Regions from separate parts of the Micromonospora sp. WMMD729 genome, predicted to be linked through region 1. Evidence: riboswitches for the same ligand, from Rfam matches in the RefSeq annotation. Region 1 holds a riboswitch; each other region holds the start of a gene.
What was found. Region 1 has a riboswitch for cyclic di-AMP ahead of ACN263_RS30395 (NlpC/P60 family protein). Riboswitches for the same ligand answer to the same signal wherever they lie in the genome.
Positions count from the first base shown of each region.

Region 2: another riboswitch for cyclic di-AMP. It lies ahead of ACN263_RS12060 (transglycosylase family protein); the one in region 1 lies ahead of ACN263_RS30395 (NlpC/P60 family protein).
Region 3: another riboswitch for cyclic di-AMP. It lies ahead of ACN263_RS01320 (coiled-coil domain-containing protein); the one in region 1 lies ahead of ACN263_RS30395 (NlpC/P60 family protein).
Region 4: another riboswitch for cyclic di-AMP. It lies ahead of ACN263_RS22340 (coiled-coil domain-containing protein); the one in region 1 lies ahead of ACN263_RS30395 (NlpC/P60 family protein).

Region 1 is NZ_CP186059.1:6,583,413-6,585,603, forward strand. Features, by position in the region: gene ACN263_RS30390 (N-acetylmuramoyl-L-alanine amidase) at 1-620, opposite strand, end outside; cyclic di-AMP (ydaO/yuaA leader) riboswitch at 857-992, shown strand; gene ACN263_RS30395 (NlpC/P60 family protein) at 1,005-2,045, shown strand; gene dcd (dCTP deaminase) at 2,104-2,191, opposite strand, start outside.
Region 2 is NZ_CP186059.1:2,644,509-2,646,699, forward strand. Features, by position in the region: gene ACN263_RS12050 (peptidase inhibitor family I36 protein) at 1-240, shown strand, start outside; gene ACN263_RS12055 (peptidoglycan-binding domain-containing protein) at 349-837, opposite strand; cyclic di-AMP (ydaO/yuaA leader) riboswitch at 1,108-1,276, shown strand; gene ACN263_RS12060 (transglycosylase family protein) at 1,276-1,944, shown strand; gene ACN263_RS12065 (hypothetical protein) at 2,021-2,191, opposite strand, start outside.
Region 3 is NZ_CP186059.1:287,914-290,104, forward strand. Features, by position in the region: gene ACN263_RS01320 (coiled-coil domain-containing protein) at 1-870, opposite strand, end outside; cyclic di-AMP (ydaO/yuaA leader) riboswitch at 875-1,005, opposite strand; gene ACN263_RS01325 (YibE/F family protein) at 1,172-2,191, opposite strand, start outside.
Region 4 is NZ_CP186059.1:4,896,646-4,898,836, reverse strand. Features, by position in the region: gene ACN263_RS22340 (coiled-coil domain-containing protein) at 1-835, opposite strand, end outside; cyclic di-AMP (ydaO/yuaA leader) riboswitch at 841-972, opposite strand; gene ACN263_RS22335 (cation diffusion facilitator family transporter) at 1,081-1,998, opposite strand; gene ACN263_RS22330 (HelD family protein) at 2,107-2,191, opposite strand, start outside.

The DNA of each region.
Region 1 (2,191 bases):
CCGGCGCCGATCGTGGTGAAGACCTCGTCGGCGAAGGCCGCCGCGGCATCGGCGCTGTCCGCGCCGGCGTAGCGGGCCACCGCGCCGTACCAGGTGGCCGGGTCGGTGCCGACGCCGACCGGGGCGCCGACCTCCCGTTGGTACGCGGCCAGCAGCGCCGCCCCACCCCGGATGTTCGTGGTCGGGTCGGTGCGCAGCGCCTCGACGGTGGCGCCGGTCAACGCGGCGGCGGCGTCCAGCGTCTGTAGCGCGGCGGTGGGCGGCGCGTCGTCGGTGGCGGGCGCGGGCGTCAGAGCGCGACGGGAGTCGTCGCCGCGCGGGTCCTCTCCCGGAGCGTCGTGGTGGCCGCGCCGGGGTAGGGCGGCCACGTGACGGGCGTCGGTCAGGTGCATCGGGCCGTAGCCGCCGCTGGTGCTCGGGGTGCCGGCGTTGCTGTCCCACCGGGATTCCAGGTAGGAGACGCCGAGCAGCACGTCGAGCGGCACGCCGTACTCGGTCGCGGCAGCGGCGTACTGCTGCTGGCGGTCGGCCACGGGTGCCGCGGCGGCCGGTCCGGCGGGTAGCGGTACGGTCGCCGTGGCGGTGAGCAGCGCGACGGCGAGCAGGGTCGGACGTTTCATCGAACCCCCTACATATGAACTGGTGTCGGTTGCGGTCACCTTCGCGCTACGGGGGAGTCCGCGTCAATACCTTTCCATGTATCAAAATCAGCGGAAAGAAACCTTCACATCACCGCGATGGAACGCGCGATTCGGTACGGAGTGTCACGGCCGCACGGGTTGCGGATCGGTAACGGCCGTCTCTACTCTGGTCATTCGTCGGCCCGGTAGCAGGTCTGCCCACCCCGGGCGGTAACGGACCGACACCGCCGAGTCGCTCGCGAGCGAGCCGGGGACCCACGATCCCCGGGGTGAATCCGCAGTTCCTGCGGTAGGGCGCCCACTTCCCGCCCGAACCCGTCAGCTAACCCGGTAGGCGGTCAGGAAGAAGGAGTACGGAACCCGGTGGCCTCCCATGCCCCGCGGCCGTCGTCCGGACGGTCGGCTCCGGCCGACCCGACGTCGACCGTGCCGCGTCCACGCTGGTCCCGCTTCACCACCGCCCTCGCCGCCCTGGTCGGCGTCGCCGTCGTCCTGACCGGCAGCGCCACGGCGGCCCACGCCGACCCGTCCGTCGCCGAGATCGAGAAGCAGATCGACGACGACTGGAACAAGCTCGAACCGATCATCGAGCGGCACAACGCCACCCGTACCGACCTGGCCCTCAAGCGCAAGCAGGCCGACGCCCTGGCCGCCCGGATCGCGCCGCTGGAGCGTCAGGTCGACGCCGCCATGAACAAGGTCAGCGCGCTGGCCGTGCGCGCCTACATGGGCGAGAACCTGTCGACCGTGAACACGATGCTCGGCAGCCGGTCGCCCAGCGAGGTCGTCGGGCAGCTCGAGATGCTCGACCGGTTCGCCCACAACCAGCAGGAGGACGTCCGTCAGGTCGCCGACCTGCGCAACGAGCTGGCCCGGCAGAAGGCGCCGCTGGACGAGATGGTGGCCCAGCTGACCCGCACCGAGGCCCAGTTGGCGGCGAAGAAGAAGCAGATCAACGAGGAGATCGACCGGCTGCAGAAGCTCCGCCTCAAGGTGTACGGCAACGGCGGCGGCGGTCCGCTGCGCCCGGCGCCCTGCCCGGCCAGCTACCCGGGTGGCGGTGCCGGTATCGCGGTCAAGTTCGCCTGCGCCCAGATCGGCAAGCCGTACGTGTGGGGCGCCGAGGGACCGAACTCGTACGACTGCTCCGGGCTGATGCTGGCCGCCTGGGCGAAGGCCGGTGTGTCGCTGCCGCACAACGCCGCCGCGCAGAGCCGGGTCACCAAGAACGTCAGCAAGAGCGACCTGCGCCCTGGCGACCTGGTCTTCTACTACAGCGACATCCACCACGTCGGGATGTACGTCGGCAACGGCTGGGTGGTGCACGCCTCCCAGGCCGGGGTGCCCGTCAAGATGAAGAAGGTCGACGACGGGCCCATCCACAGCTACGGCCGTCCCGGCTGACCGACGCGGGACAGGTTCGGGCCCGTCGCGATCCGCTCGCGGCGGGCCCTCGTCGTCCCTAGCGCGTCGGCCAGGCGCGCCAGTTCTGCCAGGAGCGACTCGGCGTCGGCCCCCGCTGACCCTGGTAACGCGACCCGTACACCACC
Region 2 (2,191 bases), 2.8 Mb from region 1:
CTCGACGGGCCGTACAACTGGTGTAAGGACGTCACGCTGCCCTCGTACTTCCGCAACCAGGCTCAGTCGATCATCAACAACCGGCCGTCCGGCACCGTCTCCACCTTCTGGGACAACGCGAACGCCACCGGCCTGCTCGGCTACCAGCACGCGTACGGCTACCGGGCGAACCTGGCATACGACACGGCCGCCATCGGGGGGACCTGGAACAAGCGCATCGAGGCGGTCCGGGTCTGCTGATCCGACGGCTGCGCGGGGGCGGGGCTCACCCGGCGCAGCCGCACCTGTGGGGGCCACCACGGCGCCGGCCGGAGTCCACGGGGACCCCGGCCGGCGCTGCGGGTGGTGTCAGCCCGGGTAGTAGCAGACGTTGGGGATGACCGGACCGCCGTTGACCCCGAAGATCGCGAAGCCCATGTAGGCGCGGGTCTGCGGGCCGTACTCGCCGTCCTCGGCGATGTTCGCGTACACGATGTCCTCGTTGATCTTGTGCTGGGCGTACCGGACGGCCTCGCGGGTCTTCGAACCGTAGTTGCCGTCCAGGGTGAGCGACCGCGAGTAGCAGTTGTTCAGCGCCTCCTGCAACACCAGCACCGCCGAGTTCGAGTGGCCGTAGCTGAGGTAGCAGCTCTTGTTCCCGGTCTGCCAGCCGACGGTCGGCACGTGCATGTCCGCCCCGCCCGGGTAGCCGCCGACCCGGTAGAAGGTCAGGCTGGTGCACGGGCTGGCCGCCTGTGCGGCGGCCGGCGTGGACAGGGTCAGGCCCACGCCGGCCAGTACGGCGACGAGGGTGGCCGCGGCGCGGCGACGGCCGGTGCGACTCTGCTGGAGCGCCATGGGTTCCTCCTGCGTGTGGGGTCCGGGATGGACCCGGTGCGCTTCGGAGCATCGCGATCGGTTGTCTACGGTTTCCTGTCCGAACGTCAATTCACCAGGTACGCGTCACACCGTGATCGGAATCGGTCCATCGTGGTCGGTGCACAGGTGAACGTCGTTCGCAACCGCTGGCCGGGGTGCCCCGCGCGGGCCGGTGAACAACTTCACAAGCGGTGGGCGACCGTCGGCGACCGTGCCTACCGTCGGTCGGGTCCGCCACCGTGGACGCCGCGACCGGTAACGCCAAATCCTGCCCCCGGTCGTCGGAAACAGAACCCGGGCAGGAGCGGGGGACCCAGGTTCCTCGGTGCATGTCACCTCGGGGTGAAGCCGCAGCGCGCGGCCGGGCTCCTCGGCCCGAACCCGACAGCTCACCTCGCCGGCGTGGAGGAAAGTTCCATGACGTCTGCGTACACCCCCCGTCATCGACGGGTCACCACCCGCCGCGTCGCCGTCGGCACCCTGGCCGTCGGCGCGGTCACCGGCGCCGTCGCCCTCTTCGGCCCGGCGGCCCCGGCCCAGGCCGGTGTCAACTGGGACGCGATCGCCCAGTGCGAGTCCGGCGGCAACTGGAAGATCAATACCGGGAACGGCTACTACGGCGGGTTGCAGTTCTCCCAGGGCACCTGGGCCGGCTACGGCGGCAAGAAGTACGCCGCCCGCGCCGACCTCGCCAGCCGTGGCGAGCAGATCGCGATCGCCGAGAAGGTGCTCGACGGGCAGGGCATCGGCGCGTGGCCGACCTGCGGCCGCAAGGGCGGCTCGTCGGGCGGCTCCGCGACGAAGTCCACCGGCAAGTCCTCGACGACGTCGACCGGCACGTCGTCGTCGTCCACCGCCGGCAAGGAGCACTCGTCGCGCGGCGACCGGCCGGCCACCCGTAACCACGAGCGGACCGCCCCGGCGGCCAGCGGTGACACCTACGTGGTCCGGCCGGGGGACACCCTGTCCGAGATCGCCGAGCGGCACCGGCAGAGCGGCGGCTGGCACGCCCTGTACGAGCGCAACCGTCAGCTGATCGGCGCGGACCCGGGTCTGATCCTCCCGGGGCAGCGGCTCGCTCTCTGACGTACCACAGGCGAACGCTCGGCCGGATCCCCGGCCGAGCGTTCGTTCGTCTGTGCGCTGTCTCCCGGGGGACGCGTCAGGCCGCCGAGGCGGCCGTCCGCGCGTCGCGGCGGGCCATCACGTCGGCGTTCCAGCCCCAACGCGGCGCCGGCGCGGCCGTCCCGGCCGGCCACTCGGTGTCGGCCTCGCCGCCGTCGGCCGTCCCGGCCGCGTCGGGGGTGCTGCGGGCCAGTCGCAGCGACTGCTC
Region 3 (2,191 bases), 490 kb from region 1:
GTTGCCGTACATTCGGGTGTCGTTGTTGTGCCACGGGCTGAAGCCGCTCTTCTGCAGCGACCAGTCACAGGCGCGGCCCTTCGGGTGCTCGTACGGTCCACCGTTGCGGTGGCAGCCCACGAACCGGTTGAAGCCGGCCCGCTTGACCTCCTTGTAGGCGTGCAGGGTGCGCGGCGTGACGCAGCCGGAGGTGGTCGGGTCGTCCTCGCTGCACGACTGGGGCTTCCAGTCGCCGTCGGCGGTGCGCCCCGGGCCGATCCGGGCGACCATCGACTTGGCGTCGACCAGGCCACCGGTGAAGCCTTCACCACCGACCAGGGCGAGAGACTTCTCCGCGTCGCGCTTGTCCTTCGCCATCAGCGCGGTCTGCTTCTGCTGCTCGCGTACCTCGGCGTCGAGAAGCAGCTTGGCCTGCTCGGCGCGGGCCTTCACCGCGTTGACCTCGGCGAGCTTCTTCCCGTTGACCATGTTCATCTCGTCGAGCGCCGCCGCCCGCTGGACGAACGAGTCCGGGGCGTCGCTCTCCAGCAGCATGGCCATCGCACCGATCCGCCCGGTCCGGTACGACTGGGCGGCGATCTGCGCGACCTGCGGCTCCAGCGCGGCCAGATCGGCCTTGGCCCGCTCGACCTCCACCGCCAGTTCGAGCTGCCGCTTCTTCGACTTGTCCAGTTTGGACTTCGCCGCCACGTAGTCCCGGTTGGTCTGCTCGATCACGTCGGTGAGCAGCTTGGGCTCGTCGGCCTCCTCGTGCCCGGACGGCGTGGGGGTCGTCGGGGCGGCGTGCGCCGGGAGGGGCCCGGCGAACACGGTCAGCGCAGCGAGCACGGCCACCACGGGCGTCAACCAGCGGCGTAGGGGTGCCGTCACAATCTTCCCTTCCGTCGACCGCCGACCGGGTTAGCTGACGGGTTCGGGGCGGAAGTGGCCCCTACCGCTGTCGCGGATTCACCCCACGTACCTGGGTCCCCGGCTCGCCGGTTGGCGATTGGGCGGTGGCACCGCAGGCGCCGCTGCGCGCCTTCGTCGGTGACCGGCAGCGAGGTTACCCGAGAGTCCACCGCCTGAGCTACGTCCTGATGCCGACTAAAAGCGTCATTTCGCCATGGCGTTGAGTGACCAGTGACGCGGTTCTCAGGGCGGGTGCCCGATCCGGTCACGCTGAGGAGTGTCACCATGCCGTATCCGTGCTCCTGTTCGGCTCTGGCCACCCGGTGGTGGCGGTGGATGGGGGTGTGCTCCGCTGCGGATCGGGCCCGTCGGCCCGACCCGCAGGCGGGGAACTGAGAGCGGCCAGCGCCTCCGCGCGGTCCGCGCGGGGGCGCGGCGCCGGGGCGTCCGCGTCGGTCGGGGTCGTCGATCCGGCTGCGGTCACCACCGCGGCCAGCCCGGTGGTGAGGGGTACGGCGGCGATCAGGCCGAGCGTGGCGACCGCGCTGCGGACGATCTCCTGGGCGAGGAACTCGCTGGTCAGGATCTGCCCGATGGGACGCGAGTCGGCGGTGAGCAGAAGCAGCAGTGGCAGTGACGCGCCCGCGTACGCCAGCACGATGGTGTTGACCGTGGAGGCGATGTGCGCCCGACCGACCCGGGTGGCCGCCCGGTAGAGCTGTCGCCGGCCCAGCCCGGGGTTGGCGTTGGCCAGCTCGGTGACGGTGGCGGCCTGGGTGACGGTCACGTCGTCGAGTACCCCGAGTGAGCCGATGATGATCCCGGCGAGCAGCAGGCCGCGCAGGTCCACATCGGACTGGAACATCGAGAGCGTGGTGGCGTCCTCGCTGCCGAAGCCGGTGAGCTGGGTGGCGGCCGTGGCGATGGTCGCGAGCACGCCGGTGAGCACCAGGCTGCCCAGGGTGCCGAGAACCGCGACGGAGGTCTGCGCGGTCACCCCGTGCGTCAGGTAGAGCACCACGAACATGATCAGGGCCGCGCCGACCACGGCCACCAGCAGCGGGGACCGGCCGGCGCCGATGGCGGGCAACACGAAGGTGAGCAGGATGGCGAAGCTGGCGGCCAGACCGGCGAGCGCGGCGAGGCCCCGCCACCGCCCGAACGCGACGATCGCGGCGGCGAAGACCACCACGAGCCACACCAGCGGCGTCCCGCGCTGGTGCTCGGCGATGTTCCAGGTGCTGGTGGCGGGATCGGTCGGGTCGGACAGCTCGACCAGGACGACCTCGTCGCCCACCTC
Region 4 (2,191 bases), 1.7 Mb from region 1:
AGGCCCGGCCCTTGGGGTGCTCGCCCGAGCCGCCGTTGCGGTGACAGGAGACGTACCGGGTGAAGCCGGCGGCCTTGGCCTGGTTGAGCGCGTGCAGCGTGCGGGGGGTGATGCAGCCGCTGGCCGGGGTGGGGTCGTTGACGCTGCACGACTCGGACGGCCAGGAGCCGTCGGAGTTGCGGGGGGCGGGCTGGGCGTTGGCGGTGGAGGTGCCCCGGTTGGAGCCGGTGTCGGCGGCGGTGGTGCGTGCCTTGTCGTTGGCGACGGTCAGGGCCCGCTCGGCCTGCTCCTTGCGCTTGGCCATCACCTCGACCTGCTTACGCTGCTCCCGGATCTCGCCGTCCAGGGCGACGCGGGTGCGGTTCGCCTCGTCCCGGGTGGCGTGCAGGTCGCGCAGCACCCGGTCCTCGTTGGCGGCCACCACGTCGAGGGCGGCCGCCCGGTCCATGAAGCCCTCGGGGGTGTTGCTGTTGAGCAGGGCCGAGACGGTGCTGAGTCGACCGGTGCGGTACGCCACGCCGGCGATCTCGCCGACCTTGCCGTTGCGGACGGTCATCTCGGCCTCGGTGTCCTTGAGTTTGACCGCGAGTTGCTGCTGCCGCTGGACGGAGGTGTCCAGGGCGCGCTTCGCGTCCAGGTAGCCCTTGCTGGCGGCCTCGAGTTGGGCCCGCAGCGCGGGGGTGCCGCCCTCCTCGTCACCGTCCGGTGCCATCGCGGCCCGCAGGCCGCCGGGGGGAGCGGCGCTGGCGGCGCCGACCGGGAGCGCGACGCCGAGGGTGACCATCATGACGATCAGTGCCGCCAGTCGGGCGGCCAGAGGTCGTGCTGGTGCCACTACGCATGTCCTTCCGTCAGCCGCCGACCGGGTTAGCTGACGGGTTCGGGACGGAAGATCCCTACCGCTGACGCGGATGCACCCCAGGAACATGGTTCCCCGGTTCGCCCTGTCGGGCGATTAGGCGGCGGCCGCCACCGGCGCCGGGAGGCGCCGCCGGGTGGTGGCCGGGACAGAGCCTACCGGTGCTGGTGGGGTCTGTGCAGCCGTTGTGACGGACGGTGCGGGCGTGGTGACGCAGATGTTCACCACTCGATGGAGCCGCACGCCCCCGGGGCGGCCCCGGGCTCGGTCTGCAACGTGGCGTGTTCGATGCGGAAGTCCTCCCGCAGGGCGGTGCGCGCCGCGGTGAGCACCGCGCCGACCTCCGCGCCGGGCGCCATGGTCAGGTGCGCGGAGGCCACCTCCATGCCCGAGGTGAGCGTCCAGACGTGCAGGTCGTGCACCTCGACCACGCCGGGCACCGCGGCCAGCCGGTCGTGCACGGCGGTGACCTGGAGGTGTTCCGGGGCGGCCTGCACGAGGATGCGTACGGCGGCACGCCCCAGCCGCCAGGTGCGCGGCAGGATGAACACGCCGATGGCGACCGCGACCAGCGGGTCGGCCCACCACCAGTCGGTGACCGTGATGAGCAGCGCCGCGCCGATCACGCCGAGCGAGCCGAGCAGGTCGCCCAGCACCTCCAGGTAGGCGCCCTGGAGGTTGATGCTCTCCCGGGCGCCGGCGCGCAGCAGCGCGAACGCGATCACGTTCGCGAGCAGGCCGAGGACAGCCACCGTGAGCATCGGCCCGCTGAGCACCTCGTGCGGGTCGCCGAACCGGCCGATCGCCTCGATCACCACGTAGACCGCCACGCCGGAGAGCAGCACGGCGTTGGCCAGGGCGGCGAGCACCTCGAGGCGGTAGAGCCCGAACGTGCGCTGCGGATCGCCGGTGGCCCGTCGGGTGGCGGTGATCGCGGCGAGCGCCATCCCGATGCCGAGCACGTCGGTGAACATGTGTCCGGCGTCGGAGAGCAGGGCCAGCGAGCCGGTGTGGAAGGCGGCCACCGCCTCGACCACCATCAGGGTGGCGAGCAGCCCGAAGGCGGCCCAGAGCCGTCCCCGGTGCTGGTGGGCGGCGTTGGCGACCGACGCGTGGTGGTGGTCATGTCCTGCTCCCACGAAACCCACCCTCCGACGCCGCCCGGGACCGGGTCAAATGTATGCTCACATCGCTATGTGTGCAACTGTACGGGCGGCCCCGTCCGACCGGTACCGCCAACGCGACGGTCAGCCGGTCGGGTCGATGGTGGTGAGCCGCTGGGTGGCGCGCGAGAGCGCCACGTAGAGCGTGCGGACGCCAGAGCCCGGATCG